Regions from separate parts of the Nisaea acidiphila genome, predicted to be linked through region 1. Evidence: riboswitches for the same ligand, from Rfam matches in the RefSeq annotation. Region 1 holds a riboswitch; each other region holds the start of a gene.
What was found. A riboswitch is a leader RNA that binds a small molecule or an ion and turns the genes downstream of it on or off. The one in region 1 is predicted to bind thiamine pyrophosphate.

Region 1 (4,133 bases):
CCCGCGCGTCCCGTACCGGACGCGCGGGGAAATGGATCGCTATTGCAGTTCGGTCGCGTAGGCGGTGACGTCGGTCGGTTTCGTCACAAGACCGGTCTCCCGCATGAAGGCTTCGAAGCGGCGATAGCGCCCGCTATCCAAGGCCGCCGGGCGGAGTGCGAAGCGGGGCAGGGTGTCGCGCCAGGCACGCTTGTTCAACTCGTCGTCCAGGTCCTTGCGGCCGTCGATAAAGGCCTCCCAAGCCTCTCCCGGATGGTTCACGAGATATTGCGTCGCCTTTTCCACCGCAGCAAGAAAGCGCTTGAGGCGCTGGTCTGAGAGACTATCCCGGTGCGCGACATAGATCAGCTCGTCATAGGGCGGCACGCCTTCCTCCTCGACGAAGAAGGCCCGGCCCGGCTGGCCGACAATGTCCATCTGGTTGAGTTCGAAATTGCGGAATGCGCCGATCACCGCATCGACCTGGCCTGAAATGATCGATGGCGAGAGCGAGAAATTGACGTTCACCAGCTCGACGTCCGAAAGCGCGAGACCGTGCTTTTTCAGCATGGCGCCGAGCAACGCATCCTCGAACCCTCCGACGGAGAATCCGACCTTGCGGCCCTTCAGGTCCGCGATGGTCTTCACCGGGCCGTCCTTAAGCGCCACCAGGGTGTTGAGCGGAGTCGCCACCAGGGTTCCGAAACGCACCAGCGGGAGGCCTTCGGCGGCCTGGATGTGCAGCTGCGGCTGATAGGAAACGGCAATGTCCGCCTTCTTAGCCGCGACCAGTTTCGGCGGGTCGTTCGGATCGGCGGGTGCGATCAACTCCACCTCGAGACCCTCCGCGGCAAAGAAGCCTTTGTTCTCGGCCACTATCAGCGGGCCGTGATCCGGATTGACGAACCAGTCGAGCAGGACCGTCAGCTTATCCGCGGCTCTGACGGGGGCCGATCCCAGGACAAGAAGCGCGACGAGGAGCGCGGCGGTGCGGGTGAACATTCAGTTTCCTCCAGTTCAGTTATAGGCGGTATCTGCGGCCGGCCGGGCTTCGCCGGCCTGCCAGGGCATCGCGGCCCTCAACAGGACATCGACCCCGTAGTAGAGCGACAGGGCGAGGATCGAGAGGGTAAAGAGTGCGGCGAACATCAGGTCGATCTGAAGCCGCGCATTGGCGTGCAACATCAGGTAGCCGAGCCCCGAGCTGGAGCCGACCCACTCTCCGACCACGGCGCCGATCGGCGCGACCGCCGTCGCCACCCTGAGGCCCGAGGCGAAGGCGGGAAGGGCTGCCGGAAGGCGGACATGAAGCAGCAGGTCGAGACGCCCCGCGCCGAGCGTGCGGGCGCAGTCGATGAAGAGCGGGTCGGTTCGGCGCAGCCCATCGAACATTGCGGCGGTGACGGGGAAGAAAATGATCAGGGCCGCCATAGCCACCTTGGAGGCCATTCCGTAGCCGAGCCAGAGCACGAGCACCGGCGCCAGCGCGAAGACCGGCACGGCTTGGCTGATGACAAGTACCGGAAGCAGCCATGGCCTGACCCGCGCCGACCAGCTCAGTGAGAGCGCCGCCGCGGCACCGAAGAGCGTACCGATGCCGAGCCCAAGGAGAATCTCGGCAAGCGTCGTTGCGGCGTGCGGCAGAATGAGGTGGGAACTCTGCCAGAGAGCTTCGGCGACGAGTGCCGGTCCCGGGAGGATGTAGGGCGGCGTGCCGCTGAGGCTGACGACGCCCTGCCAGAGCATCAGCAGTCCGGCCGCGATTACGATGGCGCGGATCATCGCCATGTCGTGGACCGACTGGGATACCGATATGCTGAAACGTGCGGCCTAACGCCGATGGACATCTGGCTCTCCCTCCGCCGGCATTACCCGGATCAGGTTAAGGGTCGTTCCTTATGGAACCTCTCAGCCGCCGGTGCGGCTCCCCTGAACGGACCCGATAATGAGTGAGCTTTTCCGACATGGCAAGCGGGTGAAGCGCGCGCCTCTGGATGAGGGAACGAAAGCGCGCTACCTAAGATAACCAGTACCGATTTTCTCGCGGAGGTCATGTGAGCGACGCCGGACCGGCCATAGGACTGGATGCACTTGAAGCGCGGGTCCGCGACGATCTGAGGATCATTTCCTACCCTGACGGAAACTGGGTTCCGGAGCGGCGCGGACCGGACGGACGCCCGGTGCTTGATGTCCTGGTGATCGGCGGCGAGCAGGGCGGCCTCGCGATTGCCCATGCATTGAAGCGGGCGCGTATCGACCGCGTGCGGATCGTCGACCGCGCGCCGGAAGGCCTGGAAGGTCCGTGGATGACCTACGCCCGGATGCCGACGCTGCGATCTCCGAAGGAGGTGAACGGGCCGGACCTGGATATCCCGTCCCTGTCCTTCCGCGCATGGTTCGTTGCCCAGCACGGCGAGGCGGAGTGGTCGGCGCTCAACAAGATTGCGAAAGAGGACTGGGCCTCATATCTCCTCTGGCTGAGGCGGGCGCTTGATATCCGTATTGAAAACGGGATCTCGGCGGAACGGATCTCGCCGTCGGATTTTGGTGATCTGGTTGCAGCGGAACTCGTGGATATGGCCTCCGGCGCAAGGGAATCCGTGCTCGCGCGCAAGATCGTCGTCGCGACCGGTATCGAGACGCCCGGCAAATGGTGGACGCCGGAAGAGGTCGCGGCGCTTGACAGAAGCTATTGGGCACACGCCTCCGCGAACATCGATTTCGAGAGCTTGAAAGGACGTCGGGTCGCTGTACTGGGCGCCGGCGCATCCGCATTCGACAATGCGGCCATGGCTCTGGAGGCGGGCGCGGCGCGGGTCACCGTCTGCTGCCGGCGTGAGGATCTTCAGAGGGTGCAGCCCTTTAAATGGCTGTCGTTTCCCGGATTCCTCGGGCATTTCGCCGAGCTTGACGATTCCTGGCGCTGGCGCTTCATGAACCACCTTCTGACACTGCGCGAAGCATTCCCGCGTGAAACCTGGGAAAGGGTGGCGAAGCACGAGGCGTTCGAGCTGTTGACGGGGGCGCCGTGGCTCTCCTGCCGCGCTGCGGGCGGCGGGGTTGAGATCGAGACGCCGGGACAGACCTTCGAGGCCGACTACCTGATCGTCGGTACCGGCTTCGACATCGACCTTCCCGCGCTTCCCGAATTTTCCGATATCGCGGCGAATGCGGCGCTCTGGCGCGACCGTTTCCATCCGCCGGCGTCCGAGGAAAACCCGAGACTGGGGCGTTACCCTTATCTCGATTCCACGTTTGCCTTTCAGGAACGCGTCCCCGGCACTGCGCCGTGGCTCAGCCATGTGCGGCTTTTCACCTTCGGCGCGACCGTCAGCTTCGGCCCCTCCGGTTCTTCGATCAATGCGATGAAATTCGCTGTGCCGCGGCTCGTCTCCGGCATTGTGAGGGATCTCTTCACGGAGGATGTGGAGCAGCACTGGGACAGCCTGAAGGACTATAATCTGCCTGAGTTTCTGCTTCCCGGCGAAAATGGGGAAGCTGCACCTCAGCAGCCTGTCATCGGCAGGACCGCATGAGCGCCGAGGTTTCGCAATTCGACCCGCCGTCGAGTGCGCGGATCCCGGCGTCGTTCCCGGACCGGCCGTTCATGATCGGCAGCGAGATCTATCGCCGTTCGCGATACGGCGTGAAACACCCGCTGTCGATCCAGCGCGTGACCCCGGTCATGGACCTGGCTCGCGCCCTTGGCCTGGTGGGCGAGGACCGCTTCGTCGACAGTCCCATGGCAACGCCGGAAGAGCTCTCCCGGTTTCATGCGCCGGATTATGTTGCCGCCATTATGCGGGCCGAGAGGGACAGGCAAGTCAGCGACGCGGTGAAGGAGAAATACAATATCGGCCGGGCCGGCAACCCGGTCTTTCCGGAAATTTTCAGCCGGCCGGCAACCGCCGCCGGCGCTTCCCTTCTGGCCGGCCGGACTCTGGCGGGTGTCGAGCGTGGGATCATCCATTCACTTGCCGGCGGCACCCATCATGGGCGGCCTGACATGGCCTTCGGCTTCTGCTTCTTCAACGATCCGGTACTCGGAATCCTGGCGATGCTCGATGGAGGGCTGTCGCGGATCGCCTATGTCGATCTCGACGCCCATCACGGCGATGGTGTGCAGGATGCCTTTCACGACGAGGACCGCGTGC
Region 2 (4,133 bases), 790 kb from region 1:
GCGGATCGCAGTCCCGTCAATCCCGAGCGCGGCGGCGGCCTTCGGGGCTTCGCGCAAGGTCTCGACCCGGAGACCGTTCCGTCCAGCAGTCAGGCGGCGCGAGAACAGGAGCACGATACCGACGCAGGTCCAGACGAGAAGCGTGAGCGGCAGGCCGAATTCGATCTGCATTCCGCCGAACGCCAAAGGCGGCACGCCGTAGAGCCCGTTTGCACCGCCGGTCACGTCCGTCCAGTTGGTCGCGGCCAGCACGGCGAGCTGGGCGATGCCGAGGGTGGCGAGGGCGAAATAGTGCGAAGAGAGCCGGAGAACGGGGACGGCGATGACGGCGGCCAGCAGAACCGGGAGCGCGGTTCCGGCAAGCAGGGTGAGTGGAAAGCCGAAATCGAGTTTGAGGGCCGTCAGGGCGGCGGCGTAGGCGCCAAGGCCGAAAAAACAGCCTTGCGCCAGCGAGAGTGCGCCGAGCCGTCCGAAGACGAGCTGGTAACCGATCGCGGCGATGGCATAGATCCCGGCACGCGCCAGGACGTCATGGGCATAGCCGCCCGCGAAGAAGACGGCGTAGATCGCAAGAGCGACAGCCCCGGCGAGCAGCAACTGGGAACGGCGGTCAGACACGGGAGCGGGTCCGTTCCGGCAGCAATCCTCCCGGCCGGAAGGCGAGCATGGCGAGCAGCATGGCATAGAGCAGTGCCTCGGCGGCGAGATAGGAGGTGAAAGCCGCGACCAAGGTCTCGAAGAGGCCGATCAGCAGAGCGCCGAGCACGGCGCCGTCGAGCCGGCCCCAGCCACCGATGGTGACCGCGATATAGGCCTTCAGCATGAAGAGCCCGCCGTCGTTCGGACTGACGAAGAACTGGTTCGAGAGCAACAGGCCCGCAGCCCCCGCGAGTGCGAGGGCGAGGGCGAAGGAAAGGGCGATCATTCGCGCCGGGCGGATGCCGATAGCCGCCGCCATTTCCGGGTCCTGCGCCACCGCCCGCATCCGCCGGCCGGTCTGTGTCTTGCCGAGAAAGAGGCCGGTTGCGGAGACGAGAATGGCCGCGCTCGCGAGAACGGCGAGCTGTTGCAGGGAGAGGGTAAGGCCGCCGAGCGCCGGGCCGTCGCCCGCGATCAGCGGCGGTCCCGCCCGCGGTGCGGCCCCGAATATGGCGTTGGCCAGATGCTGCAGGACCAGACCGATGGCGATGGTGCTGACGAAGACGGCGACCGGCGGCCGGTTCTTCAGCGGGAAATAGGCGAGATGGGCAAATCCGATCCCGAACAGGCCCATCAGCGCCATGACCAGAGGCAGGAGGAGCAGGCCGGGAATGCCCGCCGCGTCGCCAACGAACGGCGCCAGCGCGATGGAGAGAAAGCCGCCTGCCATGACCAGCTCGCCTTGCGCGAAGTTCACCGCGCCGACGGCATTGATGACGATGACGAAGCCGAGCGCGATCAGGGCATAGGCCGCGCCGAGGGCGAGGCCGTTCAGCAGAATCTGCGCGAGGGCGAGGCTGGTCATATCGGAAGCATGGCCGCGTCAGCGGATGCCGTCGACATTCTCGTAGCGCTTGGCGATGGCCGGAACCCGGCTGGCGCCATCATAGCAAACCACCACCGCGTCATGCGCCATATTGCCCTTGCCGTCCGACTTGTAGGTCATAGCGAGGCCGTCATAGCTGTTGCCGGCTAGCCAGGCGCGCACGTCGTCCGCGCTCTGTGCGCCGGCTTTTTTGGCCGCAATCAGCATCGCCGTCCCGTCATACTGCGCCAGTGCGAATGCGTCCGGCTCCGTGCCAAAGTGCTTGCGGTAGGCCGCCGTGAAGTCCGCGACCGGTCCGGACTGCTCGGAAACCGGCGAGGAGGCGCTTTCGGCGCAGACGCCCTTCAATTGTTCCGGATTCAGCAGTGCTGCCGTGGTCGGCTGATGCATGGCGGACCCGGCCACCACCGGCAGCGGATTACCGGTCTCCCGCGCCTGGCGGATGACGAGCGCGGTGGAGCCGGAATGCAGGTGCAGTAGCAGGATGTCGGGCTCTGCGGCCTGCATGCGGGTGAGCGCCGGAAGCATGTCCTTGACCGAGATGTCGATGCCTTCCTCGAAGACCAGCGGCGCGCCGAGCTCGGCGAGGGTTTTCTTCAAATGCGCCGCGCCGCTCTGCCCGTAGGCGGTCGTCTGGTAGAGCAGGGCGGGGCGTTTTGCGCCCAGTTCCTCGACCGCATATTTCGCATGCGCGACCTTGACCACGCTGTCGCCCGGGAAGAAGCGGAAGACGTTGCCGCTGCCGAGCTCCGTGATCTTCGCTGTGCCGGAAACGGTCAGCAGCGGCATGCCTGCCCGGTCCGCAACCGGAATCATCGCCAGCATCTGCGTCCCCAGCATGGAGGCTACGGCTGCGCTCGGCGCTCCGCCCAACGCGCGACGGAGAGCGGTGACTGCGCCTTCCGGCGAGGTGCCGGTGTCGGTCACTTCGGTTTCGAGACCGAGCTCTTTGCCGAGCATGTCGACGGCCATGACCGCACCGTTGCGCTGCGCCGTGCCTTCCAGCGAGAGGAAGCCGGTGATCGGCACCAGTACGGGCAGGGTCTCTGCGCGGGCGGTTCCGATGGCGGAAAAGATGAGGACGACGAGGGCGGTTTTCTTCAGGAACATTCCCGGCACTCCAATTGACCCGTTCGTTCGAACGGCGAAAGTCACGGCCGGGGAGAGAGGAGATTCAACGAACGGTCCGCTCGGCGGGTCCGGTGACGTCTCCCTGCGCCAGAATTACCTGGGTCAGGTTCGATGGGTATCCTCTCAGTTCCGGTACGACGCCCGAAACACCCCAGCATCACGATCAGTCCAACCTGCGGACCGGTTTCCGCTTTGTCAAGAACGGTACGACAAGACCCGGGATTGCTACCACCGGAACGAACGCCTCAGTTGGAGTTCGTCTCCATAAAGAATGGATATTCAAAAAAACAAAATCGAATTTCTTTCGATCTTAAGCAATTTCGTTAACTTTGGTGTCGCGTAAAAATTGTGGAGAGTGCGATTCTCACGCGTTAAGGGGTGCGCACGGTATGGCGCTTGCTTCAAGAAAGTCTTGGATCCGGAAATTCGGAGCGCTGATCAGGGAGCAGCTCGCGGGATATCGGCTCAAGAAAGTCGCGGAAGACCCCAACTGGCTTGAAAAGCGGATCATCCGCCTTGGCATCGCTCTCGCATTCGGATCTCTCGCTTTCGCGACCGACCTCTTCGGCTTGAAGGAGGTGAGCGCACGCTATTCCTACTGGGTCTACAACCTCTTTTCCGCTCCGTTCTATTCTTCCGTTCCGAAGGATCAAGAAGTCCCGCTTGTTCTGATCGACGACGCCGATCTGAAAGGGCAGGGCTGGAAATGGCCGGTTTCCTATGCCATTCACGCAAAGGTCCTCGAGCGAATTCTTCAGTTCGAGCCGCGCGCGGTTTTTGTCGATTTCCTCTTCGTCGACAGTCGAGATGACGCGAAGTTCCCGTGCCTGATCAAGACGCTGGAGCGATATAAAGACCCGGCGAAGCGTGTCGTGGATCGCTCGACAGAAGGCGGGGGGCGGGCCGGGTTAGACTGCGAAACGAGAGATCTGAGCGGTGTCTCCGGCAAACCCGTACCGGTCTTCGTTCCGGTCGAGGAGCGCCGCCGGCAAATCGAAGAGTTGCACGTGTTGACCCGGCCGGTCCTCACGAAGATTGATGTCAACGCGTTCCAGCAGGACAGCTACTTTCTCTACACAGGCAGTGCGTCAAAGTTCGGCAAACGCAGACATCTGTCGCCGGCATATGCCCTTTACAAAGACCGGTGCGCCCAATCGGGTGACTGTCTTGAGAGTTTTCATGGCGGCTCTTTCGACGACGCATTTGCCGAGCCCCTTCAGATCCAGTGGGGGCTCATTCGCTCTGACCGGAATCATTTTCTGACCTCCTGCAAATACGACCCGGATCCGAGCACTGAAAAGGACGGATCGGACCCGTCCGGCCTTTCATTCTTCGGACAAGTTTCGTCTACGATCCGAGGAGTTCTACCGCAGTCCGCGAATATTTTTCTCGATGTGGCGGCGACAACGCTCTCCGGAGGCATGAGCGAAGCGGCGGAGCCTTGTCCGCACATGCCGCTCATCTCGGTCTCGAATTT
Region 3 (4,133 bases), 1.3 Mb from region 1:
AAAAGGCAGATAGATGACGTTCTCAAGTATCAGCGTGCGCAACAAGGTAACTGCGGTCTCGGTTGTTCTCGTCGTGGTTGCGATGCTGGCCACCGCCGCATCCGCGATCTTCGTGATCGGCGACTATGTTCAAGGCCGTGCATCCTCGGCTCAGGCCGGTAATTACCGGACGGCGGCGCTCATGCTCGGCGACCGCTACCCGGACCTCGTCGTGGAGCGCAAGAGCGACAGCTTGGAAGTATCCTGGAAAGGCCTGATCCCGGCTTTCGAGGAACATGCTGCGATCGATGATGTCGGACTCGCGACCGGCGAGACGGCAACCATCTTCGCCTGGGATCCGGAGAGCGAGGATTTCTGGCGCCGCACCACCAACATCAAAAAGAATGACGGCAGCCGCGCCATAGGCACGCCGCTCGGCAAGACCGGCAAGGTCTATTCGGTGATCATGAAGGGTGAGACCTATCGCGGCCTCGCGACCATTCTCGGCAAGGAATATTTCACGCTCTATCAGCCGATCTTCTCCGCCGAAGACAAGACCAAGGTCGTCGGAATTCTTTATGTCGGCGTTGGGCGTAGCGCGATCGAGCAGATCGAAAAGGAACTGAGGGTTAGCCTGCTCAGCGTCATGGCCGTGCTGGCGGTGATCGCCGTCGCGATTTCCGTTCTGCTGATCGGACGCCTTATGAAGCCGTTCCCGGTCCTGCGCGGCGTGATCCAGCGCCTCTCCTCCAACGAGCTTGACGTCGCCGTGCCCTATCTCGACCGCAAGGACGATATCGGGGACCTCGCAAAGGCGGTGGAGATGTTCAAATCCGCTTCTCTCGAGACCCAGCGCATCGCCGAGCAGCGGGTGCAGGACGAGCAACGCTCCGAAGCCGAGAAGCGGCAGATGATGAGCCGCACGGCGGAAGAGTTCGAGGCATCGGTCGGCGGCACGGTCGATCAGGTTTCCGGCGCGCTGCAGGAATTCAGCCGCTCCGCCCGGGAGATGTCCAGCACCGCCGAGGACAGCAAGGCGAAGGCCGGGATCGTCGTCACCGCTTCCGAGGACGCTTCCCGCAATATCCAGACCGTTGCCTCGGCGACGGAGGAGTTGAGCGCCTCCATCACCGAGATCGGCCGTCAGGTCGCGCAGGCCTCAAATGTCGCGTCCGGCGCGGTCCGCGAGGCGGCGGAGACCAACAACAAGGTCCAGGGGCTTGCCGAGGCGGCGCAGAAGATCGGCGAGGTGGTCGGTCTCATCACCGACATCGCGGAGCAGACCAACCTGCTGGCCCTTAACGCCACCATCGAGGCGGCGCGGGCCGGCGAGGCGGGCAAGGGCTTCGCGGTCGTGGCCTCCGAGGTGAAGAACCTGGCGAGCCAGACGGCGAGCGCGACCGAGGAGATCTCGGCGCAGATCCAGGGCATCCAGTCCTCGACGCAGGAATCGGTGACCGCCATCGGCGCCATCACCCAGACCATCGAGCAGGTGGACTCGATCGCTGCCGCCATCGCCGCCGCGGTCGAGCAGCAGACCGCCGCGACCCAGGAAATCGCCCGAAACGTGGAAGAGGCCTCGGCCGGCACCACGCAGGTGACGGGTAATATCCAGGAGGTCTCCGGCGCGACCCAGACGACCGGCGATCTGGCCCACCGGATCGAGACCGAGTCCGTGGCGCTCTCCGAGAAATCGGAGCAGCTCAAGGCCGAGATCCAGCGTTTCCTCGCGGGCATCCGCGGCTGACGCGGACGGAACATTCAACAGCCTGATGGGCGGCCGCATTTGCGGCCGCCCTTTTTCCTGTCCGGGGTACGGATTGACAAAGCGCCGTGCCGCCTCCCATCATCGCCTTATCACCCGGGGGGTCCCGACAAGGGGCTGAGATATTGCTGGCTCTCCGGAGCAGCGCAATGACCCGACGAACCTGATCCAGTTCATACTGGCGTAGGGACGGTGCGCGCTTCGGGGCACTCTTGCATGAGTGCGGACGGACAGGGGCAGACCCTCGAAACACCCGAAGCCAAAGCCCCTCACTCCGCGAACTGGGTCTCCAACGCCCGAGCGAGCTGAGGAGGCTCCGAGCCCATGAATGCCATCCATCCGAAAGTGACCACCGGTGCGCTGCCCGCGTCCCGCAAGATCCACGTGCCCGGCACGCTGCATCCCGATATCCGTGTGCCGATGCGCGAAATCGCGGTCCATCCGAGTGCCGGCGAGCCGCCGCTGACGGTCTATGACTCGTCCGGCCCCTACAGCGACCCGGCGACGGATATCGAGATCGCAAAAGGTCTGCCTAGGCTGCGCGAGGACTGGATCGCGGTGCGCGGGGATACAGAGGGCTATGACGGGCGCCGCGTGCAGGCGATGGATAACGGTTTCGCCGAGGGAACCCGGCTGACACCGGAATTCCCGGTCCGTTATGCGCCGCGCCGGGCCACCGGCGGCAAGGCGGTGACCCAGCTCGCCTATGCGCGGGCCGGGATCGTGACGCCCGAGATGGAGTTCGTCGCGATCCGCGAAAATCTTGGCCGTGCCGCCGCGAAGGAGGCGCTGGCGCGCGAGTCCCTGGAGCGTGATGGGGAGAGTTTCGGCGCCTCGATCCCTGATTTCGTCACGCCCGAGTTCGTGCGCGACGAGGTGGCGCGCGGGCGGGCGATCATCCCGGCCAACATCAACCACCCGGAGAGCGAGCCGATGGCGATCGGCCGGAACTTTCTGGTGAAGATCAACGCCAATATCGGCAACTCGGCGGTCACCTCCTCGATGGAGGAGGAGGTCGAGAAGATGGTCTGGGCCACGCGCTGGGGCGCCGACACGGTGATGGATCTCTCCACCGGGCGGAACATCCACAATATCCGCGACTGGATCCTCCGCAATTCGGCGGTCCCGATCGGCACCGTGCCGCTCTACCAGGCGCTGGAGAAGGTTGGCGGCGTGGCCGAGGACCTGACCTGGGAGCTTTACCGCGACACGCTGGTCGAGCAGGCGGAGCAGGGCGTCGACTATTTCACCATCCATGCGGGCCTGCGCCTGCATCACGTGCCGCTTACGGTGGACCGGGTCACCGGGATCGTCAGCCGCGGCGGCTCGATCATGGCGAAATGGTGCCTGCATCATCACCGCGAGAGCTTCCTCTACGAGCATTTCGGGGAGATCTGCGACATCGCCCGCGCCTATGACGTTTCCTTCTCCCTCGGGGACGGGCTGCGTCCGGGCTCCATCGCGGATGCCAACGACGCCGCCCAGTTCGCCGAGCTGGAGACCCTCGGCGAGCTGACGCAGATCGCCTGGGCGAAGGATTGCCAGGTGATGATCGAGGGCCCGGGCCACGTCCCGATGCACAAGATCCGGGAGAACATGACGAAGCAGCTCGAGGTCTGCGGCGAGGCGCCGTTCTACACACTCGGCCCGCTCACGACCGACATCGCGCCCGGCTACGATCACATCACCTCCGGCATCGGGGCGGCGATGATCGGCTGGTTCGGCACCGCGATGCTTTGCTACGTCACCCCGAAGGAGCATCTCGGCCTGCCCGACCGGGACGACGTGAAGACCGGCGTCATCACCTACAAGATCGCCGCCCATGCAGCCGACCTCGCCAAGGGCCATCCGGCGGCGAAACGGCGCGACGACGCCCTCAGCCGGGCCCGTTTCGAGTTCCGCTGGGAGGACCAGTTCAACCTCTCCCTCGACCCGGAAACGGCGCGCAGTTTCCATGACCAGACCCTGCCGAAGGAGGCGCACAAGCTGGCGCATTTCTGCTCCATGTGCGGGCCGAAATTCTGCTCCATGCGGATCAGTCACGAGATCCGCGGCGAGGCGCAGAAGGAGGGCATGGCGGCGATGGCGGAGAAATATCGCGCCGGCGGAGATCTTTACATGCCGGTTGGGGAGAGCTGAGGCCGCATTTCATGTTGCGTTGCGGCGTGATTTTGTTGCGCCGCAACGCGCTAACCCCTTCCAGAGCCTCGGAAATCCCCAGTGCTTTTGCCTCTTCTGTCGTTATCGGATAACTTATGTCGTAAGAACGATAAACGGGAGAGGTGAAGGTCATGGCGTTGCTGACGAAAGCGGAAGAGATTTCCGATATTGCCTTCGGGTTCATGGGCTCGAAGGCGCTTTTCGCTGCGCTGCATCATGGAGTTTTCAC

Region 2: another riboswitch for thiamine pyrophosphate. It lies ahead of NUH88_RS03505 (ABC transporter substrate-binding protein); the one in region 1 lies ahead of NUH88_RS21950 (ABC transporter permease).
Region 3: another riboswitch for thiamine pyrophosphate. It lies ahead of thiC (phosphomethylpyrimidine synthase ThiC); the one in region 1 lies ahead of NUH88_RS21950 (ABC transporter permease).

Annotation. Positions count from the first base shown of each region.
Region 1 is NZ_CP102480.1:4,684,294-4,688,426, forward strand. Features, by position in the region: gene NUH88_RS21945 (ABC transporter substrate-binding protein) at 40-981, opposite strand; gene NUH88_RS21950 (ABC transporter permease) at 997-1,767, opposite strand; TPP riboswitch at 1,817-1,920, opposite strand; gene NUH88_RS21955 (NAD(P)-binding domain-containing protein) at 2,034-3,515, shown strand; gene NUH88_RS21960 (acetoin utilization protein AcuC) at 3,512-4,133, shown strand, end outside.
Region 2 is NZ_CP102480.1:728,985-733,117, reverse strand. Features, by position in the region: gene NUH88_RS03515 (branched-chain amino acid ABC transporter ATP-binding protein/permease) at 1-618, opposite strand, end outside; gene NUH88_RS03510 (branched-chain amino acid ABC transporter permease) at 611-1,504, opposite strand; gene NUH88_RS03505 (ABC transporter substrate-binding protein) at 1,523-2,635, opposite strand; TPP riboswitch at 2,718-2,820, opposite strand; gene NUH88_RS03500 (CHASE2 domain-containing protein) at 3,046-4,133, shown strand, end outside.
Region 3 is NZ_CP102480.1:1,279,483-1,283,615, reverse strand. Features, by position in the region: gene NUH88_RS05925 (methyl-accepting chemotaxis protein) at 14-1,726, shown strand; TPP riboswitch at 1,832-1,952, shown strand; gene thiC (phosphomethylpyrimidine synthase ThiC) at 2,069-3,883, shown strand; gene NUH88_RS05915 (methyltransferase) at 4,036-4,133, shown strand, end outside.